4 regions of the Bradyrhizobium sp. 613_E4_N2_2 genome follow, and region 4 is predicted to be linked to each of the others. Evidence: predicted binding sites of a transcription regulator. Region 4 holds the regulator's gene; each other region holds the start of a gene.
What was found. Region 4 encodes PhoB, which activates phosphate uptake and scavenging genes when phosphate is short. Its sites were predicted from a motif close to TGTCATNNANCTGTCAT; they were not measured.

Region 1 (6,025 bases), 7.3 Mb from region 4:
TCCGACTGGCTTCCCATGATGATGGCGATCGGCGCGGTCATGACGTCAATTGTGCTCGGAAAACAGAAAGATAGGCCAGATTAACGGTTCCGGCCGGTGGCTCGCAAGGCGGTGGCAAGGAGAAGGGAATGCACTATCCTGTCTTGGTGAATCCCCGCAAGCCTTCATTGAGCAGGATGCCCATGAAGAAACCAAAAAGGGCAAGCGCTGCGAAGGCCAAAAAGGGCCGGAAAGCCAGCGCCAGCCGCTCCAAAGCCGCCCCCAGGCGGCTGGCGAAGCGCTCGGCCAAGCCGGCGCGGCGCGGAGCGTCGGCCGCCGACGACACCAGGGCGACCATCCGCGGCTTGCGGAGCAAGCTCAAGGAGGCGGAGCGGCGGGTTGTGGAACTGGAAGCTGCGGCCGACACCGATTTCCTGCTCGAGATTCCGAACCGGCGCGGCTTCGAGCGCGAGCTCGCGCGCGCCATCGCCTACATGAAGCGCTACCGCGCCAGCGGCGCGCTGATCGTCCTCGACGTCGATCGCCTGAAGCCGATCAACGATTCCTTCGGCCATGCCGCCGGAGACGAGGTGCTCAAGGCGATTGCGGCCACCCTGACGCGGCAGGTCCGCGCCTCGGACGTGGTCGGCCGGCTTGGCGGCGACGAGTTCGCGCTGCTGCTCTGGAATCTCAGCGAGACCGACGCCAAGGCGAAGGCCGCGACCTTCGAGCAGGCGATCGACGAATTGTCGTTTGCCTTTCGCGGTCAGCGCGTGACCGCGGGCGCCTCCGCAGGTGTCGCGCTGCTGGGGGCGCAGTCCGATGCAGGCCGCGCGCTGGAGGAGGCTGATGCCGCCATGTATGTGCGCAAGGCGCACCGGCGGCACGAGCCGCTGATCAGGCTGGTCAGCAACTAGGGCACGATCTTCGCGACAAATGCGGACCGCGTTGCGCGGAGATCATGCTCAAGCAACAACCCTTACAGCGTGGCCAGATCTTCCGGCACGTTGCCGAATTTGCGCAGCAGCGTGGCGTCGCCGAATTCGCCGGTCATGGGATCGCCGCTGCGGCTGAACGCAACCGCGCCGATATGGCCGGCACCGTGCGCCAGGATCTCGGCGCGCCGCAACGCGGCCGCCGAGCTCTGGCATTCCTCCGCGGCGCCCGCGACAGGCGATCCGTCGGCATCGATCAGGAAGGGCATTGCAACGTAGTAGGTCACATCCGACATGGCGTTGCTCCGATGTTGAACTCAGGCGGCGCTGCTGTTGCTCCGCACCTTGCTGCGTGCGGTCTCGGGAATGCAGCCGGCTGAAATCGCCGCCTGTAATTCTTCCAGCTCTGCTTCCAGATATTCGTTGGCCATGATCAGCGCCTTGATGGTGCTGCGCAGATTGCCGTCGCACATCGCGATCGCCTGGTCGCAGGCCTGTTCATAATGGCTGTTGTCGAGAAGGGCGGTTGCCGACATCTGCGTTGTCCTCGGGGGTTTCCTGGGCGTTTCCTGGGGCGGTGGGATGCCCAAATGTTCCTATTTTGTTCTTTTCGAGTCAAGCGGATTCGGATGCGGCGAGCTGCCACGAAAAGGGCCTCGCGGATCAGGCGATGATGTCCGGCGTGATCTGGTCTTCGATGAACGCGATACGGTCGCGCAACAACAGCTTGCGCTTCTTCAACCGTTGTAACCGCAACAGGTCGGGGGCAGGCGATTGATGCATCGCATCGATCGCGGCGTCGAGATCTCGGTGTTCTTGCTGCAACCGGGTGAGCTCGGCTTCGAGCTCACGCTCGTCTTCATTGGTCATGTTCGCGGTGGCCGAAAACCCGATGGGCGTGAGATTCAAGGCTGTGGATGCCCTGTGGAAATTATCGTCCTTGCGCGCCGTGATCGCAAGCGATCTCGGGCCGCCGCTCACCGAACTCTCGCAAGATATTTCGACGATTCGTTGCGGCGTTGCGCAAGCACATTGATATCATGGATTTTTCCAGCGTGGTTCCTTACTCACGATTCGTTACATATGAATTTTCAAAAATGACGCTGCGACGACGGATACATATCGACAGAACGAATCGGTGATGTACACTTGTTTGTCCGGATCGAATCCAAGGTTTCCCCCTACCGAGGAGGTTTCGAATGACAATTCAGGCACATCTGGTTGAATTGGAACGGAAGCACAAAACGCTCGAAAACGAATTGCACGAAGCTCTCGTGCACCTTTCAACAGACGACCTGCAAATTGTTGAGTTGAAGCGACGGAAGTTGATGGTCAAGGACCAGATCGAGCGTTTGAAGCACACCGGCGACACGCTCCACTAGTAACCCCTGTAACAGTGTAGAGTTGAACTTACCCTTTCATGCAGGGGTGAGAGCTATTGTGCTCATCCCTGCATGAAGGTGCGCAGCGTGCAAAGTTATTTGCGCGGCGCTTGGAGCCTTTCCGCTCCGATGGAAAATCCCCTAGATGCCTGCGAGCTCAGCGACGTGATCCGCGATCGCGAGCGATGACGTCAGTCCCGGCGATTCGATGCCGAACAGGTTGATCAGGCCTTCGACGCCGTGATCGCGCGGGCCCTGCATCAGAAAATCCTGCGTGGCCACCGCCGGCGGCACGATCTTCGGGCGAATGCCTGAATAGCTCGGCATCAGCGCGCCGTCGGGCAGCGTCGGCCAGTATCTCCGGATCGCCGGATAGAAGCGCTCGGCGCGTGATGGATCGACCTCGTAATTGATCGTCTCGATCCACTCGACGTCGGGGCCGAAGCGTGCCTGCCCGGCCATGTCCAGCGTCAGGTGCACGCCGAGCCCGCCAGGCTCGGGCACCGGATAGATCAGGTGCGAGAACGGTGCCCTGGCGTTGCAGCTGAAATAGTTTCCCTTGGCGAGATAGGCCGGTGGAATCCGGTCGATCGGCATGCCGTCGATGTGGCGTGCGACCGTTGTCGCCGAGAGCCCGGCGGCGTTGACGAGCAGGCCGCATTGCAGCGTCATCGGCGCTTCGCCGCCGGCCTCGATCTCGATCACATCGCCGGCTGCCTTGGCGCGGACCAGCGGGGTGTGAAATGCAAAGGCCGCGCCGGCTGCCTCGGCCTCGCCGCGCAGCGAGAGCATGTAGGCGTGGCTGTCGATGATGCCGGTCGATGGCGAGAGCAGCGCGGCGTCGCAGGCGAGCGCCGGCTCCAGCGCGCGCGCGGCCTCGCCAGTGAGCAGCTGCATGTCGAGCACGCCATTGGCCTCGGCATGCGCCTTGATCGATTGCAGCTTCTCGGTCTCCTTGGCGCTGGTCGCGACGATCAGCTTGCCGCAATTCTTGTGCGGGATGCCGCGCTCGCCGCAGTAGCGATACAGCGCATGCTTGCCGCTGACGCACATGCGCGCCATCCAGCTCCCGGCGCGGTAATAGATCCCGGCATGGATCACCTCGCTGTTGCGCGAGGAGGTGATGGTGCCGATGGCCTCGGCTTCCTCGAGCACGATCACCTCGCGCCCGGTCTGGGCAAGCTTTCGAGCCACCGCGAGCCCGACCACGCCGGCTCCGATGACGACGCAGTCGACCCTATCCATGGTTGTGCAGTGTATCCATTGAAAGTATCGGTGGCATCAGGCCTGAGAACCACGGCACCGGGCCGTTTTCCATTAAGGAAGCATTTATCATGTCAGGGCAATTGCCGTATTTGGCGTCACATTTTTCTGTTGCGCGTACAGGCGTTTACCCGATCCAAACCCGTGAAGCCAGACAATCCGACGTTGAAAGCGCGGGTGGCTGATGGCTGAGAAGAACTGGCACGTGGGCAGCACGCTTCCGATTGCTGTGCAGGCCGTCGTGTGCCTGGGCAGCGCGGTCGCGCCTGCGCGCGCCTTTGCGCTCTCGGACAGCTTCGCGCCACCAGGCAAGCTCGATCCCAATTTGGTCTGGGAAGCGCTGATCGGCGGCATCGTCGTCTGTGCGTTCCTGGCCGCCATCGCGCTGTGGATCCATTCCTCGCTGCGCCGCACCAAGCGCTTGCAGCTGCGGCGCAACGCCTTCGTCTCCTCCGCCATGAACAATCTCAACCAGGGCGTGGTGATGACGGATGCGCAACGACGCATCATGTTCTGCAACGACCGCTATCTCGAGATCTACGGCCTGGCGCGCTCGGATCTGTGGACCGGGATGACCGGCTACGACATCCTCGAACTCAGGCGCAAGCGCGACGTCCTCGGCGGTGTCTCCGACGATGAGTTCTACGAGAAGGCGGCGAGCCCCAACGGCCTGATCACCGAACTGCCTGATGGCCGCGCCATCCTGGTGAAATATTTCGTGTTGCCGAACGGCGGCTCGGTCGCGACGCATCTGGACGTCAGCGATCAGCGCAAGCTGTCACGGCAGCTCGCCTCCACCAAGCAATTCCTGGAAACCGTGCTGGACCACGTGCCGGCCTGCGTCGCCGCGAAGAATATCGAGGACGGTCGCTACATCTTCGCCAACAGCGCCTATGAACGGTTCTGGGGGTTCTCGCGCGACCACGCCGTCGGCAAGAATGCGCGGGAGCTGTTCGCGCCCATCTCGACGGCCAGCATCGAGGCGGCCGACAAGGCGGCACTGAATTCGCCGGACGGCCAGTTCCGCAATGAATTCGAGGTCGACCGCGCCGGTGAACGGCGCATGGTTGCCTCGATCCGGATCGTGGTCCGCGACGAGAGCAACAAGCCCGAATTCCTGATGCTCGTGTTCGAGGATATCACCGACCGCCGCTCGCTGTCGCAGGAGCTGGAGAGCACGAAGAAGTTCCTGGAGCTTGTGGTCGACAACATTCCGGTGGCGCTGATCGTGGAGCAGGTCAAGGACGGCCGCTACCTGCTCGCCAATCGCAGCGCGGAGACGATCCTCAACCGCCGGCGCGAAGAGGCCACGGGCCTGACCGCCTCCGACATCTTCAATCCCAAGGAAGCCAAGCTGATCATCGCGCGCGACGAGGCCGCGATCAAGAAGCGCGGGATGATTACCGAGGAGCACCCGATCTCCACCAAGGACGGCCTGCGGCTGTTCCTGACCCGGCGGGCGACCGTGCTCAGCGATGCCGGCGAGCCGCAATATCTGATCAAGACCCACGAAGACGTCACCGACCGCCGGCAGACCGAGTCGCGCATGGCGCACATGGCCTATCACGACGGCCTGACCGATCTGCCGAACCGCGCCGCCTTCCTCCAGGCGCTGACCCAGATGATCGAGGCCTGCGAAGGCACCAGCGAGGAGTTCGCCGTGCTCTGCCTCGACCTCGACGGCCTCAAGGAGGTCAACGACGTCTTCGGTCATGCGCTCGGCGACAAGCTCTTGATCGAGGTGGCCCAGCGGCTTCAGGATTCCGCGCGCGGCGGCGTGGTGGCGCGCCTGTCCGGCGACGAGTTCGGCCTCATCATCGACGGCAAGCAGCCGGAGGCGGGCCTTGCGCTGGCGCAGCAGCTCGGCGAGGCCGTTGCCCAGGAATTTCAGATCGACGGCCGGGCGGTCCGCGCCGGCGTCACCACCGGCATGTCGATCTTCCCGCATAATGGTGCCGACGGCGCATCGCTGCTGGCCAATGCCGGCGCGGCGCTGTTCCGCGCCAAGCAGAAGTCGCGCGGCACGATCGGCCTTTACCAGCCGGAGATGGACCAGCAGATCCGCGACCGCCGCGTGCTGCACCAGGACCTGTCGAAAGCGATCAAGAACGGCGAATTGTCGCTCGCGTTCCAGCCGCAGGGCATCGCGCGCCACAGCGTCGCCGAGAGCGAGATTATCGGCTTCGAAGCGCTGGCGCGCTGGCAGCATCCGGTGCGCGGCCAAGTCTCGCCGGCCGAGTTCATCCCGATCGCGGAGGAGAGCGGCCTGATCGTCGAGATGGGCGAGTGGATCCTGCGCGAGGCCTGCCGCGAGGCGGCGTCCTGGCCGAAGCCGCTCCAGGTCGCGGTCAATTTGTCGCCGGCGCAGTTCATGCACGGCGACGTGGTCGGGCTGGTCCATTCAATCCTGATCGAGACGGGCCTCGCACCCGGCCGGCTCGAGCTGGAAATCACCGAGGGCGTGCT
Region 2 (6,025 bases), 5.7 Mb from region 4:
GCAACGCCGGAAATGTCTTGAACAAACATGTCTCGGTCCACATCGGGGGCGACCATAATCAACTGCGCGATAGCCGTGGGCGATCGTGTCGCGGCGCTATTTGATAGGGCCTCAACTGCGATCAAGTTCCCCATACTGTGAGCTATCACATCGATGTTGTCATATCCGGCTTTGTAAAGATCGTCGATCACGCGAAGAAAGGCCGTGCGCGAACCCAACGCGCTTTCTTTGTCATAGAGATAGTCCGCGATATCCCCGCGAGACGGCCATGAGAATAAGATTGTGGTGCCTCTGAACTGAAGATCCCAAGTTATCTGCGCTGCCCGGAAGACGGCGTCGCGGAATTTGGTATTGAAACCATGGACAAACACGAGAGCCTTTTTCTTCTTCGTTGACGCTAGCGTTTTTATCCATTTCGCTTCGTCTGTTTTCTCGATGCTGCGAATAGTAAAATGCTTCGTCGGGTCAAGTGTGTCTCTTCTCAACCTAAATCCGAAGAGCTTAAGGCTCGAGGGCAATTCTATGTTTCCGATGTGGTGTCCTTCAGGCACCCGGACGCGAACGATCCCGACACTCAGATCAGGGTTGCGCTCGCCTGTGTAGCCGCTGACAGCAGTCCAGCCGTTTAAGCTGTAGACAGGAGGTCCATCGCTTGTGAATGCGGGCTGGGGATGGCCTTCGACATCGGGGGGAGTGTCCGACTGTTTGCGGTTCGTTGCATAGAAAAACTCAACGATACGTGTGTCGACGCTGGAGTCTTGAATCGCGCCGCCTTGGATATCCGGGTCTATTTTGGTGCCGCCGGGTTTAATCGTTGGCCTGATCGGGGCTGCTGTCACATCAAAAGGCGCGCGCCATGGCTCATCATCTGCCAGCGTGACGGGCCTAAACCTCTCGATAGAAATCCATTGAACTGAGTTGGAATCAGTGAGGAACTTCCAGTAACTCTCATACTGTGTGTTCTGAATCAAAAAAGTCACGCTATTTGGCTCGCGCTCGCGCTCCGATGCCGATAGGCAGCCTCGTAGCCGGTCCGAAAAGCGAGCGTATCTCCCAACGAAATTTTTGGCAGCTTCCGGCTGAACAATTGCCGGCATTCGCTCTGGGGCCTTCCGCGAAAACGCTTCGCAGATCTGAAGGACGTCTCGCTCGGCGACGATCGGTTGCGCGTAGCTGCTCCCGAAGCCCGTTGCGAAAGCAATTGACCAAACAGCCAAGTATTTTAACCAATGCTGGGGCACGGCACTCCCCTCAAAATGAAAATGCAAGAGACCGGGCAGGCGTTCGTCGCAGAGTTTCTCTTCGTTCGGTGGGGGCTCCCGTACCGCCAGCGGTCCCGCTCGGAAGTATGCAGTCGTCGTCGGACATCGGCTGTTGAGAGTCGGGAAGGTCGGGTCTCATTGCCGCGCTCCAGCAAAGGTGTTGCAGCTCTTCACCAATCCAGTTGCGTAACCGACATCGAACCAATGATGGCGCTGCGCAGCGCTGCCATGAGTGAACGAGTCAGGCACTACGTACCCCAAGGCACTTTTCTGCAGGGTGTCGTTGCCTAGTGCTTCTGTCGTTCGAATTGCCGCTGCTATGTCGCTCGCGTTGATCTTCGCTTTCTCTTTAATTTTACGCGCCCAAATGCCGGCGAGACAATCGGCCTGCAACTCGAGAAGAACTTGTAACCGGTTTCTCTCCGCCTCCGTTTCCAAGCTCCCTTGAAGCTCGCGCACTTTTGGCATGATTCCCAGCAAGTTCTGAACGTGGTGTCCGATTTCGTGGGCTATCACATAGGCCTGAGGAAGTTGACAGTCGGCACCGCTCGAATCGCAGGCGTGAAGTTCAGTCTGCATCTCTTGGAAGAACGAAAGGTCGAGGTAGACTTTCTGATCATCAGGACAATAGAACGGTCCCATGATTTTCTCGGCTAATCCGCAGGCTGCGTAGGTGGCGCTTGTGTACAGGACGAGACGGGGTGGCCGATAAGTTAGGCGATCGGATGCGAAGATTGCCTGCCAGACCTCCTCCGTGCTGCCCAGAACTCGCGAAACGAAGAGATACATTTTGTCGCGCGGTGCACCGGTCTGGTCGCCCGACTTCGCTGGAAGCTCAGCATAAAGCCGCTCGGCTTGCGCGTCATCGCTACTCGTTGTTGCCGTGAATCCTTCACCGAATAGGCGAGCCCGCATGAAGCTGCCAACCTCGATCTGTTCAGTTTGAGCCACGCCATGACGTTGGAGCGGCTGGACGGTTATTGGCTCGTGATAGCCGACCGTCATTTCCGTCGGAGGATTAAAGACAACTGAACCCGGACCAATCTTGTCGACTTGGTTACGGAGGATGGCAGCGGGGTCTATCGCCGCTGGGCGAACCGCCCAGGCTAAGCCGCCTGTGCAAAGCACCCAGACAGCAACTGCCATCGAAACAAGCGGTCCTTTGGGCATTGCCGGCCCCCGGCGCTCACGATCCGTGCGAAAAGAGCATTCCAGGGTTGTATGTTCAATGAAATATTTCACACTTTGCGCGCGGCATAGGTGCACGCGATCGGGCCGCCGAATTGTTCCTCCGCGGACCTAAGCGCGTGGGCTACGATGCAAAGGCCCCAACCACTTGGAGACTATCCGTTTTTTGACCGGATATTGGCGCGATGTCGACGCGGCCGTCATCGATGAAGCGCGTTGAGCCTTGCCAGCGCGATAGGGTGTCGAGCGCTGGATGATGTGTGCGATGGCTAAAATCCGAAGAACTCACTTTGAGCACAATTGGTCCGCTGCGCTGTCTCGGAAGCGGACTTCCCATCCGGCCCTCTGTGAGTGCAAACCCTAGCTTGCGCCAAACGCCTTGAAGGTGATGATGGTGAGGGTGTCCTGGATGCCCGGCAGCACCTGCACCTTCTCGTTGATGAAGTGGCCGATGTCGGTGTCCTTGTCGACGTAGAACTTCACCAGCAAATCGTAATGGCCGGCCGTGGAGTAGATCTCGGAGGCGATCTCGGCTTCGGCAAGCGCGTTGGCGACCGTGTAGGACTGGCCGAGCTTGCATTTGATCTGGACGAAAAAAGGAACCATTGCAGTCACTCCGAAGCATATCTGGCGGCTAATAGGCCAAAATCGGCCGGATTTAGCAAGCGAACTTGCGGGCCACCGGGGTGCGCGCTAGGACGGGTGATGGTCTCAAAAACGCGGAAAATCGCCCCATGACGACGCCCGTGGCGCTCACCATCGCCGGCTCCGATTCGAGCGGCGGCGCCGGCATCCAGGCCGACCTGAAGACCTTTGCCGCGCTCGGCGTCTATGGCGCCTCCGCGATCACGGCCCTGACCGCGCAGAACACGCGCGGCGTCACCGGCATCCACGCGGTGCCCGCTGAATTCGTCACCGCGCAGATCGACGCCGTGTTTTCCGATCTCGAGGTCGGCGCGGTGAAGATCGGCATGGTGGCGCAGGCCGCCAGCATCGATGCGATCGCAGCGGCGCTGTCGCGCTGGAAGCCTCGCCATATCGTGCTCGATCCCGTGATGGTCGCAACCTCCGGCGATCGCCTGCTCGCCGCGGAGGCGGTGGAAGCCCTGCGCAAGAAACTGATGCCGCTGGCGTCGGTGATCACGCCGAATATGCCCGAGGCCGCGGCTCTGCTCGACGAGCCCGTCGCCACGCGCGAGGCCGAGATCGAGAGCCAGGGGCGCCGGCTGCTGGCGCTGGGCTGCCGTGCGGTCCTGATCAAGGGCGGGCACGGCGAGGGCGCCGAAAGCATCGACTATCTCGTCGATGCCGACAGCACGATCGCGCTTGCGGCGCCGCGCGTCGCCACCCGCAACACCCACGGCACGGGGTGCTCGCTGTCCTCGGCCGTCGCGGCGGGGCTTGCCAGGGGCGAGGATCTCGAGCGGGCCGTGCGGAGCGCCAAGGCCTGGATCAGCGCAGCGATCGCGGCCGCCGACCGCTTCAGCGTCGGCCACGGCCACGGGCCGATCCATCATTTCCACAAATTTTACTGATCCGCGCCGCCAGCGGCGCGCGGGACCGCTGCCGTTAACCTGATCAGCCATCGGTTCCGGGGTCTTGCGGAGGCCGTTGCGGCGTCATGTCGCCTGATTGTCGCATGCGACTGATATTCGCGGGACGGGCGAGGCGAGGTTTGATTCGTATCCGAGGGTGCCTCAAAGGTTCATTGGTCATCCCCCTGTCACGGGATATTGTTACAGGCTGTCGCATGGGAAGTTACGATGTGAGTGACGAGAGCCCTGAAAGGCGCTTTCGCACGTTGTTCATCTCCGACGTTCATCTCGGAGCCCGCGGTTCTCAAGCCGACCTGCTGCTCGACTTCCTGCGATACCACGATGCCGACACGATCTATCTCGTCGGAGACATCGTCGACGGCTGGGCGCTGAAATCGAGCTGGCACTGGCCGCAATCGCATAACGATCTGGTCCAGAAGCTGCTGCGCAAGGCGCGCAAGGGTGCCAAGGTCATCTACATCCCCGGCAATCACGACGAATTCCTGCGCAACTATTACGGCACGCATTTCGGCGGCATCGACGTCGTCGAGAACACCGTCCACACCGGCGTGGACGGCAAGCGCTATCTCGTCATCCACGGCGACATCTTCGATCTCGTGGTGCAGAACGCGCGCTGGCTCGCTCATCTCGGCGACAAGGCCTACGACTTCGCGATCCAGATGAACCGCTTCGTCAACTTCTTCCGGCGCATGTTCAAAGTGCCCTATTGGTCGCTGTCGCAATGGGCCAAGCAGAAGGTCAAGAACGCCGTCAACTATATCGGCGCGTTCGAGCAGGCGCTCGCCGCCGAGGCGCGGCGCCACGACGCCGACGGCGTGATCTGCGGCCACATCCACTACGCTGTGATCCGCGACGAGGGCGGCATCCGCTACATGAACTGCGGCGATTGGGTCGAGAGCTGCACGGCGCTGGTCGAGCATGACGACGGTCATTTCGAGATCATCACCTGGGCGGACCAGGCGCGGAAGCCGGCACAGGTCCCGCAGGTCGCAGCCAGAGCTGCATAACAAGGGCCCCTTGATGCGCATCCTGGTCGCGACCGACGCCTGGCACCCGCAAGTCAACGGTGTGGTTCGGACGCTGACCAAGCTCGCAGACGCCGCCAAGGGGCTCGGCGTCGAGTTCACGTTCCTGACGCCGCAATCGTTCCGCACCTTCGCGATGCCGAGCTATCGCGACGTGCGGCTCGCCATGCCGCGCCCGGCGCGAATCGCGAAGCTGATCGAAGAGGCGCGCCCCGACAGCATCCACATCGCGACGGAGGGGCCGATCGGCCTGATGGTCCGCCGCTATTGCCGCCAGCGCAAGCTGCCGTTCACGTCCAGCTTCCACACCCGCTTTCCCGAATATGTCCGCGCCCGCGTGCCGGTTCCGGAATCCCTGATCTGGCGGGCGCTGCGCCGATTTCACGCGCCCAGCCGCGCCGTGATGGCGGCGACGCCGGCATTGGCCCGCGAGCTTGGCGAGCGCGGTTTCGACAACGTCGTGCTGTGGCCGCGCGGCGTCGACACCAGCCTGTTCCACCCCCGTGGGATCGACCTCTGCCTGCCGGCGCCGGTATTTCTCTCGGTCGGCCGGATCGCGGTGGAGAAGAACCTCGAGGCGTTTCTCGATCTCGATCTGCCCGGCACCAAGGTGATCGTCGGCGACGGCCCGGCGCGGGTCGCGCTGGAAGAAGCCTATCCGGATGCGATCTTCCTGGGCGAGAAGCACGGCGAGGCGCTGGCGGCAATCTATGCGGCGGCCGACGTGTTCGTGTTCCCTAGCAAGACCGACACGTTCGGCCTGGTCCTGCTGGAAGCGCTCGCCAGCGGATTGCCGGTTGCGGCCTTCCCGGTGAAGGGCCCCCGCGACGTGATCGGCGATGCGCCGGTCGGCGCCCTCGATCACGATCTGCGCAACGCCTGCTTCGCCGCGCTCGACGTGTCCCGGCAGGACTGCGTCGAATTCGCCGCCAATTACACCTGGGAGGCCTCGGCGAGGGCGTTTGTGGACAGCATCAAGGCGGTTGGCGCGGTG
Region 3 (6,025 bases), 8.2 Mb from region 4:
GGCTTCAAGCTGAAGGGTGCGATGAAGGAAGGCGTCACCGCGACCGACCTCGTGCTGACCGTGACGCAGATGCTGCGCAAGCTCGGCGTGGTCGGCAAGTTCGTCGAGTTCTTCGGCCCCGGCCTTGATCACCTGTCCGTCGCCGACAAGGCGACCATCGCCAACATGGCGCCGGAATATGGCGCGACCTGCGGCTTCTTCCCGGTCGACGCTGCTGCGCTCGATTACCTCAAGACCTCCGGCCGCGCTCCGGCGCGCGTCGCGCTGGTGCAGGCCTATGCCAAGGCGCAGGGCCTGTTCCGCACCGCCAAGTCGGCCGATCCGGTGTTCACGGAAACGCTGACCCTCGACCTCGGCGACGTCGTGCCCTCGATGGCCGGTCCGAAGCGTCCCGAAGGCCGCATCGCGCTGCCGTCGGTCGCCGAAGGCTTTTCGCTCGCGCTCGGAACCGAGTACAAGAAGACCGAAGAGCCCGGGAAGCGCTTTGCCGTCGACGGCAAGAACTACGAGATCGGTCATGGCGACGTCGTGATCGCTGCGATCACCTCCTGCACCAACACCTCGAATCCAAGCGTCTTGATCGGTGCCGGCCTGCTTGCGCGCAACGCTGCCGCGAAGGGCCTCAAGGCAAAACCGTGGGTGAAGACGTCGCTCGCCCCGGGCAGCCAGGTGGTCGCGGCCTATCTCGCCGATTCAGGTCTGCAGGCCGATCTCGACAAGGTCGGCTTCAACCTGGTCGGCTTCGGCTGCACCACCTGCATCGGCAATTCCGGTCCGCTGCCCGAGGAGATCTCGAAGTCGATCAACGACAACGGCATCGTCGCGGCCGCCGTGCTCTCCGGCAACCGCAACTTCGAAGGCCGCGTCTCGCCGGACGTGCAGGCGAACTATCTCGCTTCGCCGCCGCTGGTCGTCGCCCACGCGCTCGCGGGCAGCGTCACCAAGAACCTCGCCGTCGAGCCGCTCGGTGAAGGCAAGGACGGCAAGCCGGTGTACCTCAAGGACATCTGGCCGACGACGAAGGAGATCAACGCCTTCATGAAGAAGTTCGTGACCGCGTCGATCTTCAAGAAGAAGTATGCCGACGTGTTCAAGGGCGACACCAACTGGCGCAAGATCAAGACGGTCGAGAGCGAGACCTATCGCTGGAACATGAGCTCGACCTATGTGCAGAACCCGCCCTATTTCGATGGCATGAAGAAGGAGCCGGAGCCGGTCACCGACATCATCGAGGCGCGCATCCTCGCCATGTTCGGCGACAAGATCACCACCGACCACATCTCGCCGGCCGGTTCGATCAAGCTCACCTCGCCCGCCGGCAAATATCTCAGCGAACACCAGGTGCGTCCGGCCGACTTCAACCAGTACGGCACGCGTCGCGGCAACCATGAAGTGATGATGCGCGGCACCTTCGCCAACATCCGCATCAAGAACTTCATGCTGAAGGGCGCTGACGGAAATATCCCGGAAGGCGGTCTCACCAAGCACTGGCCCGACGGCGAGCAGATGTCGATCTACGACGCCGCGATGAAGTACCAGCAGGAGCAGGTGCCGCTGGTGGTGTTCGCCGGTGCCGAATACGGCAACGGTTCCTCGCGCGACTGGGCTGCGAAGGGCACGCGCCTGCTCGGCGTCCGCGCCGTGATCTGCCAGAGCTTCGAGCGTATCCACCGCTCCAACCTGGTCGGCATGGGCGTGCTGCCGCTGACCTTCGAAGAGGGCACCTCCTGGTCGTCGCTCGGCCTGAAGGGCGACGAGAAGGTCACGCTGCGCGGCCTGGTCGGCGACCTGAAGCCGCGTCAGAAGCTGACCGCGGAGATCGTCTCCGGCGACGGTTCGTTGCAGCGGGTTTCGCTGCTTTGCCGCATCGATACGCTGGACGAGCTCGATTACTACCGGAACGGCGGCATTCTGCACTACGTGCTGCGCAAGCTCGCGGCCTAAGCGCGAATTTGTGAACGGTGGCTCACCGCGACGTGAGTAGAAGGTTAAACGAGGGCGGCCTATCACAAGGCCGCCTTCGTGCGTTAGAACACGCGTCCGATGGTTCCGCCCGGCGGAAAACCTCGCCCCGGACGGTTGAATGTACGATGCCCGTAAGACTACGGTGACCATCAGGCGATAGGATCTTCCCCCACGCGTGCGAGGTGTGACGTTCAACATGACTGCAATGATGGCTTCTAATCTGGTTTCGCGCTGGTCCGGTGCACTCTGGTCGGGAGCACTTGGGATCTGCGCCATCGTCGCCGTCATCCGTCCCGCCGAGGCTGATCCTCGCGCCGTAGTCGAGCTCTTCACATCGCAGGGCTGCTCCTCCTGCCCGCCCGCCGACCAGGTCATCGGCGATCTCTCCAACGACCCGTCGATCATCGCGCTGAGCATGCCGATCGACTATTGGGATTATCTCGGCTGGAAGGACACGCTTGCGGATTCGCGCTTCTCGGCGCGGCAGCGCGCCTATTCGCGCATGCGCGGCGACCGCGAGGTCTATACGCCGCAAGTCGTGGTCAACGGTTCGACGCATGTCATCGGCAGCGATCGCGCCGGCATCGAGAGCGCGATCGGCAAGACCGACAACGGCACAGGCGTAATGAGCGTGCCGGTGACGATGTCGCTTGCAGGCAAGCAGATCAACGTCTCGGTGGCGGCGAGCAAGGAGTCGGCGGCCTCGCACGGTGAGGTCTGGATCTGCTCGATCACGAAATCGGTGCCGATCGCAATCAGCCGTGGCGAAAACCGCGGGCAGCAGATCACCTATCACAACGTCGTGCGCAACCTGCTCAAGGTCGGCGACTGGAACGGGCGTCCGGAAAGCTGGACGGTGCCGTTGGAAAATCTCACGCGCGACGGCGTCGACGGCGCTGTGGTCTATGTCCAGGACGGCAGCCGTGAGAAGCCGGGTGCGATGCTCGGCGCAGCCTACACGTCGCTGCACTAGATCCGATTTCTCTCGCTAGCGTCGCACTCGCTCTCACGCCTCATGGTGAGGAGCGCGCCCTCGCGCGCGAGGCGGACGATGCTACGCATCGCCGCGAGAACCATGCAGTCACCGCTTCGCGGCTCCCCAGGATGAGGGGTGAGAGTTGTCTTCGCGTTAATCAGAGAGAAGTTGGTCGTGCCGGAAACATCTCGGCACAAACCAAAAAGGACCAACTTGCGTTGGCCCTCCTTGTCGCGCGTACAGACCCGATCCTGACGGCCCCGGGGGGCTGGGGGCTGAGGAATCCGGAACCGAAAGGACCGGGTCAACGCACACAGGTCTTTTCGCAATGCAGGGCGGCAGGCGCTTGGCGGAAAAGCGGCGATATCAAGATTCCTTCTAACGATCCCGTGACGGTTTGCCGCGACAGAATTCCACTCCTGCGTGTGCTCCGATTCGCACCCGATTCAATCAGTTGAGTGAAGAGCCCCTTGCGGCGGGGAACAGTTGGCGCGATCATGCAATTGTCATGATCCGCGGTTCCGGGGACGGTCCTTCGCGGATGCGATCATGCCGCGAGATGAGGAGGCGCTCGATGAGTCTGACGCCGGAGGATGCCGATCCGAGCGAGCAGCGCGCCGTGGCGCGCCCCACCGCTGCGAATGCCCAACCCAACCGGGTGACATTCAACCGGCTGGAACTGAACCGCATCCTCAACCTGTACGGCCGCATGGTCGCCGACGGCGAGTGGCGCGACTATGCCATCGACTTCCTGAAGGACCGCGCGGTGTTCTCGGTCTTCCGCCGCGCCTCGGAGGTGCCGATCTATCGCATCGAGAAGGACCCGCGGCTGGCGCGCAAGCAGGGCATGTACAGCGTGATCTCGGCGACCGGCCTGATCCTGCGCCGCGGCCACGAGCTCGAGCGCGTGCTGCTGGTGATCGATCGAAAATTGGCGGTGGTTTAGCCTTACGGACGGTGCCGTAGGGTGGGCAAAGGCGCACCGCGCCGTGCCCACCATCTTTCCTCAATCACCGGGCATGCTGGGCACGCTTCCGCCTTCGCTCTCCGAGCTACGGCGGACAAGTCGCTTTGCCCACCCTACGAGACCGAGGTTATTTCGGCACCGTACTCGCGCCCTCGCCCAGATCCCGCTGCATCATCACCGTGTCGAGCCAGCGGCCGAATTTCAGGCCAACATTGGGATGCGTGCCGATCATCTTGAAACCGCCGCGCGTGTGCACGCCGATCGAGCCGGCATTGGCGGAATCGCCGATCACCGCGATCATCTGGCGGAAGCCGCGCGCCTCGCATTCGGCGATCAGCCGCTCCAGCAGCAACGAGCCGATGCCGCGGCGGTGGAACGCGGGATCGAGATAGATCGAGTTCTCGACCGTGAAGCGGTAGGCCGGCCGCGGCCGGTAGGCGCCGGCATAGGCATAGCCGGCGACGCTACGATCGAGGATGGCGACGAAATAGGGATAGCCACCGTCGATCAGCGCGCGGTAGCGGCGCGTCATCTCGGCCAGATCCGGCGGCGCCAGCTCGAATGTCGCGGTGCCCTCGCGGACGGCCTGCTTGTAGATGGCGGTGATGGCGGGAAGGTCGGCCTCAATGGCGGGCCTGATCTCAGGTGCGGACATGGGAGGAAGACTAAAGCCTTCCCGGGACGGCTGGAAGGGGGCGAAGCCGCCTCTCCGCCGTCATTGCGAGCGCAGCGAAGCAATCCAGAAATGCGCCCGCGGAGGGGCTCTGGATTGCTTCGCTGCGCTCGCAAGGACGAGGAGAGAGGTGACGCTCGTAGCCCGGATGGAGCGCAGCGAAATCCGGGGCCGTCGTATCCGCAGATAGGCCTGTCCCGGATTGCGCTTCGCTCCATCCGGGCTACGGGCGTGTCGCGCATCCCGGCCCAAACAAAAACCCCGGCCTCTCGGCCGGGGTTCGTATCCGCTCGCTCGGTCGATCGCTTAGTCGCGCTGGCCGAGGAGCTGCAGGAGCAGCGTGAACAGGTTGATGAAGTTCAGGTACAGCGACAGTGCGCCGGTGATGGCCGCACGCTCTGCGATGTCACCGCCGGCCGAGGCGTAGCCGTAGATGTAGTCGTTCTTCAGCCGCTGGGTGTCCCAGGCGGTGAGGCCGGCGAACACCAGCACGCCGACCACGGACACGATGAACTGCAGCATCGTGCTGGCCAGGAACAGGTTGACCAGGCTCGCGATGATGATGCCGATCAGGCCCATGAACAGGAACGAGCCCATTCCGGTCAGATCACGCTTGGTGGTGTAGCCGTAGAGGCTCAGTGCGCCAAACGTGGCCGCGGTGATAAAGAACACCCGCACGATCGAGGTGTGCGTGAACACCAGGAAGATCGAGGACAGCGAGATGCCCATCAGCGCCGCGAACACCCAGAACAGGATCTGCGCGGTCGAGGGGGCGAGACGGTTGATGCCCGCCGAGATCACGAACACCATCGCGAGCGGCGCGAGCATGAACAGCCACTTCAGGGGGCTGACGAACATCGCGTAGCCGAACGGCGTCAGGAACAGCTTGCCGACGCGGACGGCTTCCGGGGTCGGAACGTCGGTCACGGCGGCCATATAGACGCCGAGCGCGGCCAGGCCGGTGATGGCGAGGCCGATGCTCATGTAATTGTAGATGCGCAGCATATAGGCGCGCAGGCCGGCATCGACCGTCGCGGCGTCAACACGCCCGGCGGCCCTGCCGAAAGGAGAAGCGTAGTTACGGTCTAGGTCCGACATGGTCGAATTCCCGTTGGTTAGCCCGGTCCGGCATGAGGGTCGCCATGCCGCCGGTTCGTCAAATTCTATCTCGGATACCGATCTGTGCCGACTAAATTCTGGCTCATAATCGGGGGTCCGAACCCATTGGATATGTGGGAAACTAACACATTCGCTGCAACCGTCCACGCGCGGCTGAATGTCGCCCTCGCCCGCAATCCTGGCGAGCAGACGTGGTTAATCGCTGGAATCGTGCGATTCCGACATCGCGGGGTCGCCCGCTACCATTTGTCACAAATTCCGCAACACCGTGGCGGGCTTTTTGTTCAATGCCAGCAGCGTCCCGGCGAGCCCAAGTCCGACCGTG
Region 4 (6,025 bases):
TGGTGCTGCCCTTCATCACCTCGATCTCGGTCGACGTGTTCAAGACGGTGCCGCCGGTGCTCAAGGAAGCCGCCTACGGCGTCGGCTGCACCACCTGGGAAGTCGTGCGCAGCGTGGTGATCCCCTATACCCGCGTCGGCGTCATCGGCGGTGTCATGCTGGCGCTCGGCCGCGCGCTCGGCGAGACCATGGCGGTGACCTTCATCATCGGCAACTCGTTCCGCATCTCGTCGTCGATCTTCGCCCCGGGCACCACGATCTCGGCGGCGATCGCATCGGAGTTCGCCGAAAGCGACGGCCTGCACCAGTCCGGCCTGATCCTGCTCGGCCTGCTGCTGTTCGTGCTGACATTCTTCGTGCTCGCGGCTGCACGGTTGATGCTGATGCGTCTTGAAAAGAAGGCGGGGAAGTAACATGAACCCGATCTACGCACGCCGCCGCCGCATGGACATCGTCATCCGTGTGCTCTGCCTGGCTGCCGCTGCCTTCGGCGTCACATGGCTCGCGCTGATCCTGATGACGCTGCTCTACAACGGCATTGCCGGCCTGAACCTGGAGCTCTTCGTTGCGGACACGCCGCCTCCGGGCTCGACCGAGGGCGGCCTGCGCAACGCCATCGTGGGTTCGATCATCATGACCGTGCTCGGCGTCGGCATCGGCGCGCCGCTCGGTCTGTTCGCCGGCACCTATCTCGCCGAGTACGGCCGCAACGACCGCCTGACCTCGGTGATCCGCTTCATCAACGACATCCTGCTCTCGGCGCCCTCGATCATCATCGGCCTGTTCATCTATGGTGCGGTGGTGGTGCCGATGCGCGGCTTCTCGGCGATTGCCGGCTGCCTCGCGCTTGCGGTGATCGTCATCCCGGTGGTGCTGCGCACGACCGAGGACATGCTGCTGCTGGTGCCGAACGCACTGCGTGAGGCGGCCTCGGCGCTCGGCCTGCCGCGCTCGCTGGTGATCAAGCGCATCGCCTATCGCGCGGCGCGCTCGGGCCTCATTACCGGCGTGATGCTGGCCACCGCCCGCGTCGCCGGCGAGACCGCGCCGCTGCTCTTCACCGCGCTGTCGAACCAGTTCTTCAGCCTGGGTCTGAACAAGACGATGGCGAACCTGCCGGTCACCATCAACAATTTCGTGCAGAGCCCCTACGCCTACTGGAAGCAGCTCGCCTGGAGCGGCGCGCTGCTCATCACCCTGACCGTTCTTGCCCTGAATATTGGCGCGCGCATTCTGAGCGCCGAGAGGACCGCAAAATGAGTGATCTTTCCGTATCGATGAGCGCGGCCGGTGGTTTGCCCCAGGCGCCGGTGCTGCCCGAAGCTCCGGCCAAGGTGACGGTGCGCAACCTCAATTTCTATTACGGCGAGCACCACGCGCTGAAGAACATCAATCTGGCGCTCGGCACCAACCGCGTCACGGCGTTCATCGGCCCGTCTGGCTGCGGCAAGTCGACCCTGCTGCGCATCTTCAATCGGATGTACGACCTCTATCCGGGCCAGCGCGTCACCGGTCAGCTCATGCTCGACCAGACCAACGTCCTCGACCCCAAGCTGGACCTCAATTTGCTGCGCGCCCGCGTCGGCATGGTGTTCCAGAAGCCGACGCCGTTCCCGATGACGATCTACGAAAACATCGCCTTCGGCATCCGTCTCTATGAGAAGATCTCGAAGTCCGAGATGGACGACCGCGTCGAGAAGGCGCTGCGCGGCGGCGCGCTGTGGAACGAGGTCAAGGACAAGCTCAACGCCTCCGGCCTGTCGCTCTCCGGCGGCCAGCAGCAGCGCCTCTGCATCGCCCGCACGGTCGCGGTGCGGCCCGAGGTGATCTTGTTCGACGAGCCCTGCTCGGCGCTCGACCCGATCTCGACCGCCAAGGTCGAGGAGCTGATCCAGGAGCTGTCCGAGAACTACACGATCGCGATCGTCACCCACAACATGCAGCAGGCGGCGCGCGTCTCCGACAAGACCGCCTTCATGTATCTCGGCGAGCTGATCGAGTTCGACGACACCAGCAAGATCTTCACGTCGCCGACCGACCGGCGCACGCAGGATTACATCACCGGCCGGTTCGGCTGAGGAGACGGAACATGGGTTCTGAACATACCGCAAAGGCCTTCGACACCGACCTCCAGGAACTCACGCGCCTGGTCGCCGAGATGGGCGGCATCGCCGAGCGCATGATCGTCGATTCCGTCGACGCGCTGATCCGCCGCGACGTCGCGCTCGGCCAGCGCGTCGTGACCATCGACGCCGAGCTCGACGCGCTCCAGAAGAAGATCGAGGAGCGCGCCGTTCTCACCATCGCGCGCCGCCAGCCGATGGCGGTGGATCTGCGCGAGATCGTCGGCGCCATGCGCGTCGCGACCGATCTCGAGCGGATCGGCGACCTCGCCAAGAACATGGGCAAGCGCGTCGCGGCGCTGGAGACGGATTTCCATCCGCTCAAGCTGTTCCGCGGTCTGGAGCACATGACCGACCTCGTGCAGCAACAGGTCAAGTCGGTGCTGGACGCCTATGCCGCGCACGATCTGCCGGCGGCAATGGCGGTGTGGAAGGGCGACGAGGAAGTCGACGCCATCTGCACCTCGCTGTTCCGCGAGCTCCTCACCTACATGATGGAGGATCCGCGCAACATCTCGTTCTGCATCCATCTGATGTTCTGCGCCAAGAACATCGAGCGCATCGGTGACCACGCCACCAACATCGCCGAGACCGTGTTCTACATGATCGAGGGCCAGGCGATCACCGACAAGCGGCCGAAGGGCGACATGACGACCTTCGCCACGACGGTCCCGAACACTTAAGGAGCGACGAACACCATGGGCGCACGCATTATGGTGGTTGAGGACGAGGAAGCTCTCACCGAGCTTCTCCGCTACAACCTCGAAGGCGACGGCTATGACGTCGAGACGGTGATGCGCGGCGACGATGCCGACACCCGCCTCAAGGAGCACATCCCCGATTTGATCGTGCTCGACTGGATGCTGCCGGGCCTCTCCGGCATCGAGCTGTGCCGGCGGCTGCGCACCCGGCCCGAGACCAAGCAGCTCCCGATCATCATGCTCACCGCGCGCGGCGAGGAGAGCGAGCGGGTGCGGGGCCTTGCGACCGGCGCCGACGACTACATCGTCAAGCCGTTCTCGGTCCCGGAGCTGCTGGCACGCGTGAAGGGCCTGCTCAGGCGCGCCAGCCCCGAGCGGCTCGCCACCGTGCTCGCCTATGGCGACATCGAGCTCGACCGCGACAAGCGTCGCGTGGCGCGCTCGGGCCGGCCGATCGATCTCGGCCCGACCGAATATCGCCTGCTGGAGTTCTTCCTGGAGCATCCCGGCCGCGTGTTCTCGCGCGAGCAGCTGCTCGACAGCGTCTGGGGCCGTGACATCTACATCGACGAGCGCACCGTCGACGTCCATATCGGGCGCCTGCGCAAGCTGCTCAATCTCGGCCGCGAGCAGGACCCGATCCGCACCGTCCGCGGCGCGGGCTACGCACTGGACGATCGCTTTGCGAAGGCGGAGCAAGCGTAAGGGGTTGCTGTGGCAGACGTGATTTAGCGGGCTGCCACCGCATCCTCGATGTCGTCCCTGCGAACGCAGGGACCCATAACCACAGGGAGTGGTTTGGCGAAGACTCGGAGTGATCATCCCGCGCAATAACTACGCGCCGGGATTATGGGTCCCTGCGTTCGCAGGGACGACACCGAGTGAGTTGAGCCGTCATCGCGTGACGGCGCCGTCTTCGTAGTCAGCTAATCCGATACCTCAGCGCGGACCCGGCTTCGCCGGCGCGCGCCGGCGATCGGCCGCGGGCTGATACGCCACGCGCGAGTGCTGGGCGCAGTAGGGCAGGCCGGAGAGCGCCTTGCCGCCGCAGAAGAAGAAATCCGGGCTCGAGGGATCGCCGACCGGCCAGTGGCAGGTGGCCTCGTTCAGCTCCAGCAGCGACAGCCGCTGGCTCATCGGCACGACGTTGTCGTAGGTGACCGGTTCGGCCTCGACCTCGACTTCGAAGGCTTGCGCCAGCGCGGTGTTGCCGCGCGCGATCGGGCGGGTCACCCGCATCATGTGCTGGGCGGGGCGTGCCTTGCGCGGCCGCGGCGCTGCCGATGAAGGGCTCTTGGCGCGGCCCGACAGGCCGAGCCGGTGCACTTTGCCGATTACGGCATTGCGGGTCACATTGCCGAGTTCAGCGGCGATCTGGCTGGCCGAAAGCCCGGCCTCCCAGAGCTTTTTCAGCTGCTCGACGCGATCATCCGACCAGGTCAAAACGGTCATTGCACCCTTTCCTTCGCCGGCGCCTGCCATCCTGGCGGCCGCACGGCGAATGCCTAAGCTTCGAAAAACCCGTGCCGCCAGAATCCCTTAAGGCTCGCCGGGCGCACCAGATGCGCCCGAACGCTTACGCCGGTACATGAGGACTTAGAGGATCAGAACTGCTGCACGAGATGTCGTATCTGACAAGCCAAACGCTACAATATGGCGTGACTCACGCGCAAGAGTCCGCCGACTCGCTTCCACATGTTCCGTGGCGGAAATACGCAAAATCGCCACCGCAAGACTACGGATTCTGCGTTTCGCGAGGCTTTCCGGGCGGCATTGACACCGGTTTCACCAGGCATAAGATAGTCTCGCGTGCCGCCCTTAAAAGGCGGCACGTTTCGTTTTCCGGGCCGGTCAATGGTGCGTTGCGCAATGCACGCTCACGCCGTCCGCAACATTCAAGTGATCGTCATGACTAACAGCGCAGCGCCGCATTTGCTCCCCGTTTTCGCCAGGTCCGACCTCGGTTTCGAGCGCGGTGAAGGCTGCTGGCTGATTGCGACCAATGGCGATCGCTATCTCGATTTCACCTCGGGCGTGGCGGTGAATGCGCTCGGCCATGCTCACCCTGCGTTGGTCAAAGCGTTGCAAGAGCAGGCCACCAAACTCTGGCACATGTCGAACCTGTTCCAGAGCCCGGACGGCGAGAAGCTCGCCGCGCGTCTGTGCAACGAAAGCTTCGCGGACTTCGTGTTCTTCTGCAATTCCGGCGCCGAAGCGCTGGAAGGTGTGATCAAGCTCGTCCGCCATCATCACTTCTCCAAGGGTCATCCGGAACGTTACCGCATCATCACCTTCGAAGGCGCCTTCCACGGCCGCACGCTGGCAACGCTCGCCGCGACCGGTTCGGCAAAATATCTCGAAGGGTTTGGCCCGCCGATGGACGGCTTCGACCAGGTCCCGCATGGCGATATCGACGCCGTCAAGAAGGCGATCGGTCCGCAGACCGCCGGCATCCTGATCGAGCCGATCCAGGGCGAGGGTGGCGTGCGTTCGGCAACGCCCGCCTTCCTGAGGGCGTTGCGCCAGCTCTGCGATGAGAAGGGCCTGCTGCTCGCGTTCGACGAGGTGCAGACCGGCATGGGCCGCACCGGCGATCTGTTCGCGCATCGCCGCACCGGCGTCACGCCTGACGTGATGTCGCTGGCCAAAGCGCTCGGTGGCGGCTTCCCGATCGGCGCGGTGCTGGCGACCGCGGACGCGGCTGCCGGCATGGGGCCCGGCTCGCACGGCTCGACCTTCGGCGGCAATCCGCTCGCGATCTCGGCTGCCAACGCCGTCCTCGACGTCATGCTCAAGCCCGGCTTCTTCGATCACGTGCAGAAGATGTCGCTGCTGCTCAAGCAGAAGCTCGCCTCCGTGATCGATCGTTATCCTGACATCGTCAGCGAAGTGCGCGGCGAAGGCCTTCTGATCGGCATCAAGGCCGTGGTGCCATCAGGCGATCTCGGCGCGGCATTGCGCAACGAAAAATTGCTCACGGTCGGCGCCGGCGACAATGTCGTGCGCTTCCTGCCGCCCTTGATCGTCACCGAAGCCGAAATCGAGGACAGCGTCGGGCGGCTCGAGCGCGCCTGCGCCGCGATCTCGTCCAGTCAGACCAAGCGGGCGGCGAGCTGATGAGCAAGTCCCCGAAGCACTTTCTGGATATCAACGAGCTCCCGTTGTCGGAGCTCAAGAGCATGCTCGCGGCCTCCTCCGCCA

Region 1: a site for PhoB is predicted at 2,012-2,028, ahead of AB7290_RS06605 (YdcH family protein). Genes of this name have one in related genera too.
Region 2: a site for PhoB is predicted at 4,161-4,177, ahead of AB7290_RS14095 (UDP-2,3-diacylglucosamine diphosphatase). Genes of this name have one in related genera too.
Region 3: a site for PhoB is predicted at 3,435-3,451, ahead of AB7290_RS02040 (DUF2794 domain-containing protein). Genes of this name have one in related genera too.

The regions. Positions count from the first base shown of each region.
Region 1 covers NZ_CP197234.1:1,403,984-1,410,008, forward strand. The annotation lists gene purE (5-(carboxyamino)imidazole ribonucleotide mutase) at 1-41, opposite strand, end outside; gene AB7290_RS06585 (GGDEF domain-containing protein) at 183-896, shown strand; gene AB7290_RS06590 (hypothetical protein) at 959-1,210, opposite strand; gene AB7290_RS06595 (hypothetical protein) at 1,232-1,450, opposite strand; gene AB7290_RS06600 (YdcH family protein) at 1,578-1,784, opposite strand; gene AB7290_RS06605 (YdcH family protein) at 2,114-2,296, shown strand; gene AB7290_RS06610 (NAD(P)/FAD-dependent oxidoreductase) at 2,438-3,541, opposite strand; gene AB7290_RS06615 (sensor domain-containing protein) at 3,744-6,025, shown strand, end outside.
Region 2 covers NZ_CP197234.1:3,001,276-3,007,300, forward strand. The annotation lists gene AB7290_RS14075 (alpha/beta hydrolase) at 1-1,241, opposite strand, end outside; gene ypfJ (KPN_02809 family neutral zinc metallopeptidase) at 1,398-2,408, opposite strand; gene AB7290_RS14085 (Lrp/AsnC ligand binding domain-containing protein) at 2,811-3,056, opposite strand; gene thiD (bifunctional hydroxymethylpyrimidine kinase/phosphomethylpyrimidine kinase) at 3,185-3,985, shown strand; gene AB7290_RS14095 (UDP-2,3-diacylglucosamine diphosphatase) at 4,201-5,013, shown strand; gene AB7290_RS14100 (glycosyltransferase family 4 protein) at 5,027-6,025, shown strand, end outside.
Region 3 covers NZ_CP197234.1:429,866-435,890, forward strand. The annotation lists gene acnA (aconitate hydratase AcnA) at 1-1,944, shown strand, start outside; gene AB7290_RS02035 (DUF1223 domain-containing protein) at 2,162-2,938, shown strand; gene AB7290_RS02040 (DUF2794 domain-containing protein) at 3,516-3,887, shown strand; gene AB7290_RS02045 (GNAT family N-acetyltransferase) at 4,036-4,563, opposite strand; gene AB7290_RS02050 (Bax inhibitor-1/YccA family protein) at 4,888-5,679, opposite strand; gene AB7290_RS02055 (ABC transporter permease) at 5,950-6,025, opposite strand, start outside.
Region 4 covers NZ_CP197234.1:8,658,752-8,664,776, reverse strand. The annotation lists gene pstC (phosphate ABC transporter permease subunit PstC) at 1-413, shown strand, start outside; gene pstA (phosphate ABC transporter permease PstA) at 415-1,260, shown strand; gene pstB (phosphate ABC transporter ATP-binding protein PstB) at 1,257-2,078, shown strand; gene phoU (phosphate signaling complex protein PhoU) at 2,090-2,806, shown strand; gene phoB (phosphate regulon transcriptional regulator PhoB) at 2,822-3,529, shown strand; gene AB7290_RS41220 (GcrA family cell cycle regulator) at 3,764-4,276, opposite strand; gene AB7290_RS41215 (aspartate aminotransferase family protein) at 4,733-5,941, shown strand; gene argF (ornithine carbamoyltransferase) at 5,941-6,025, shown strand, end outside.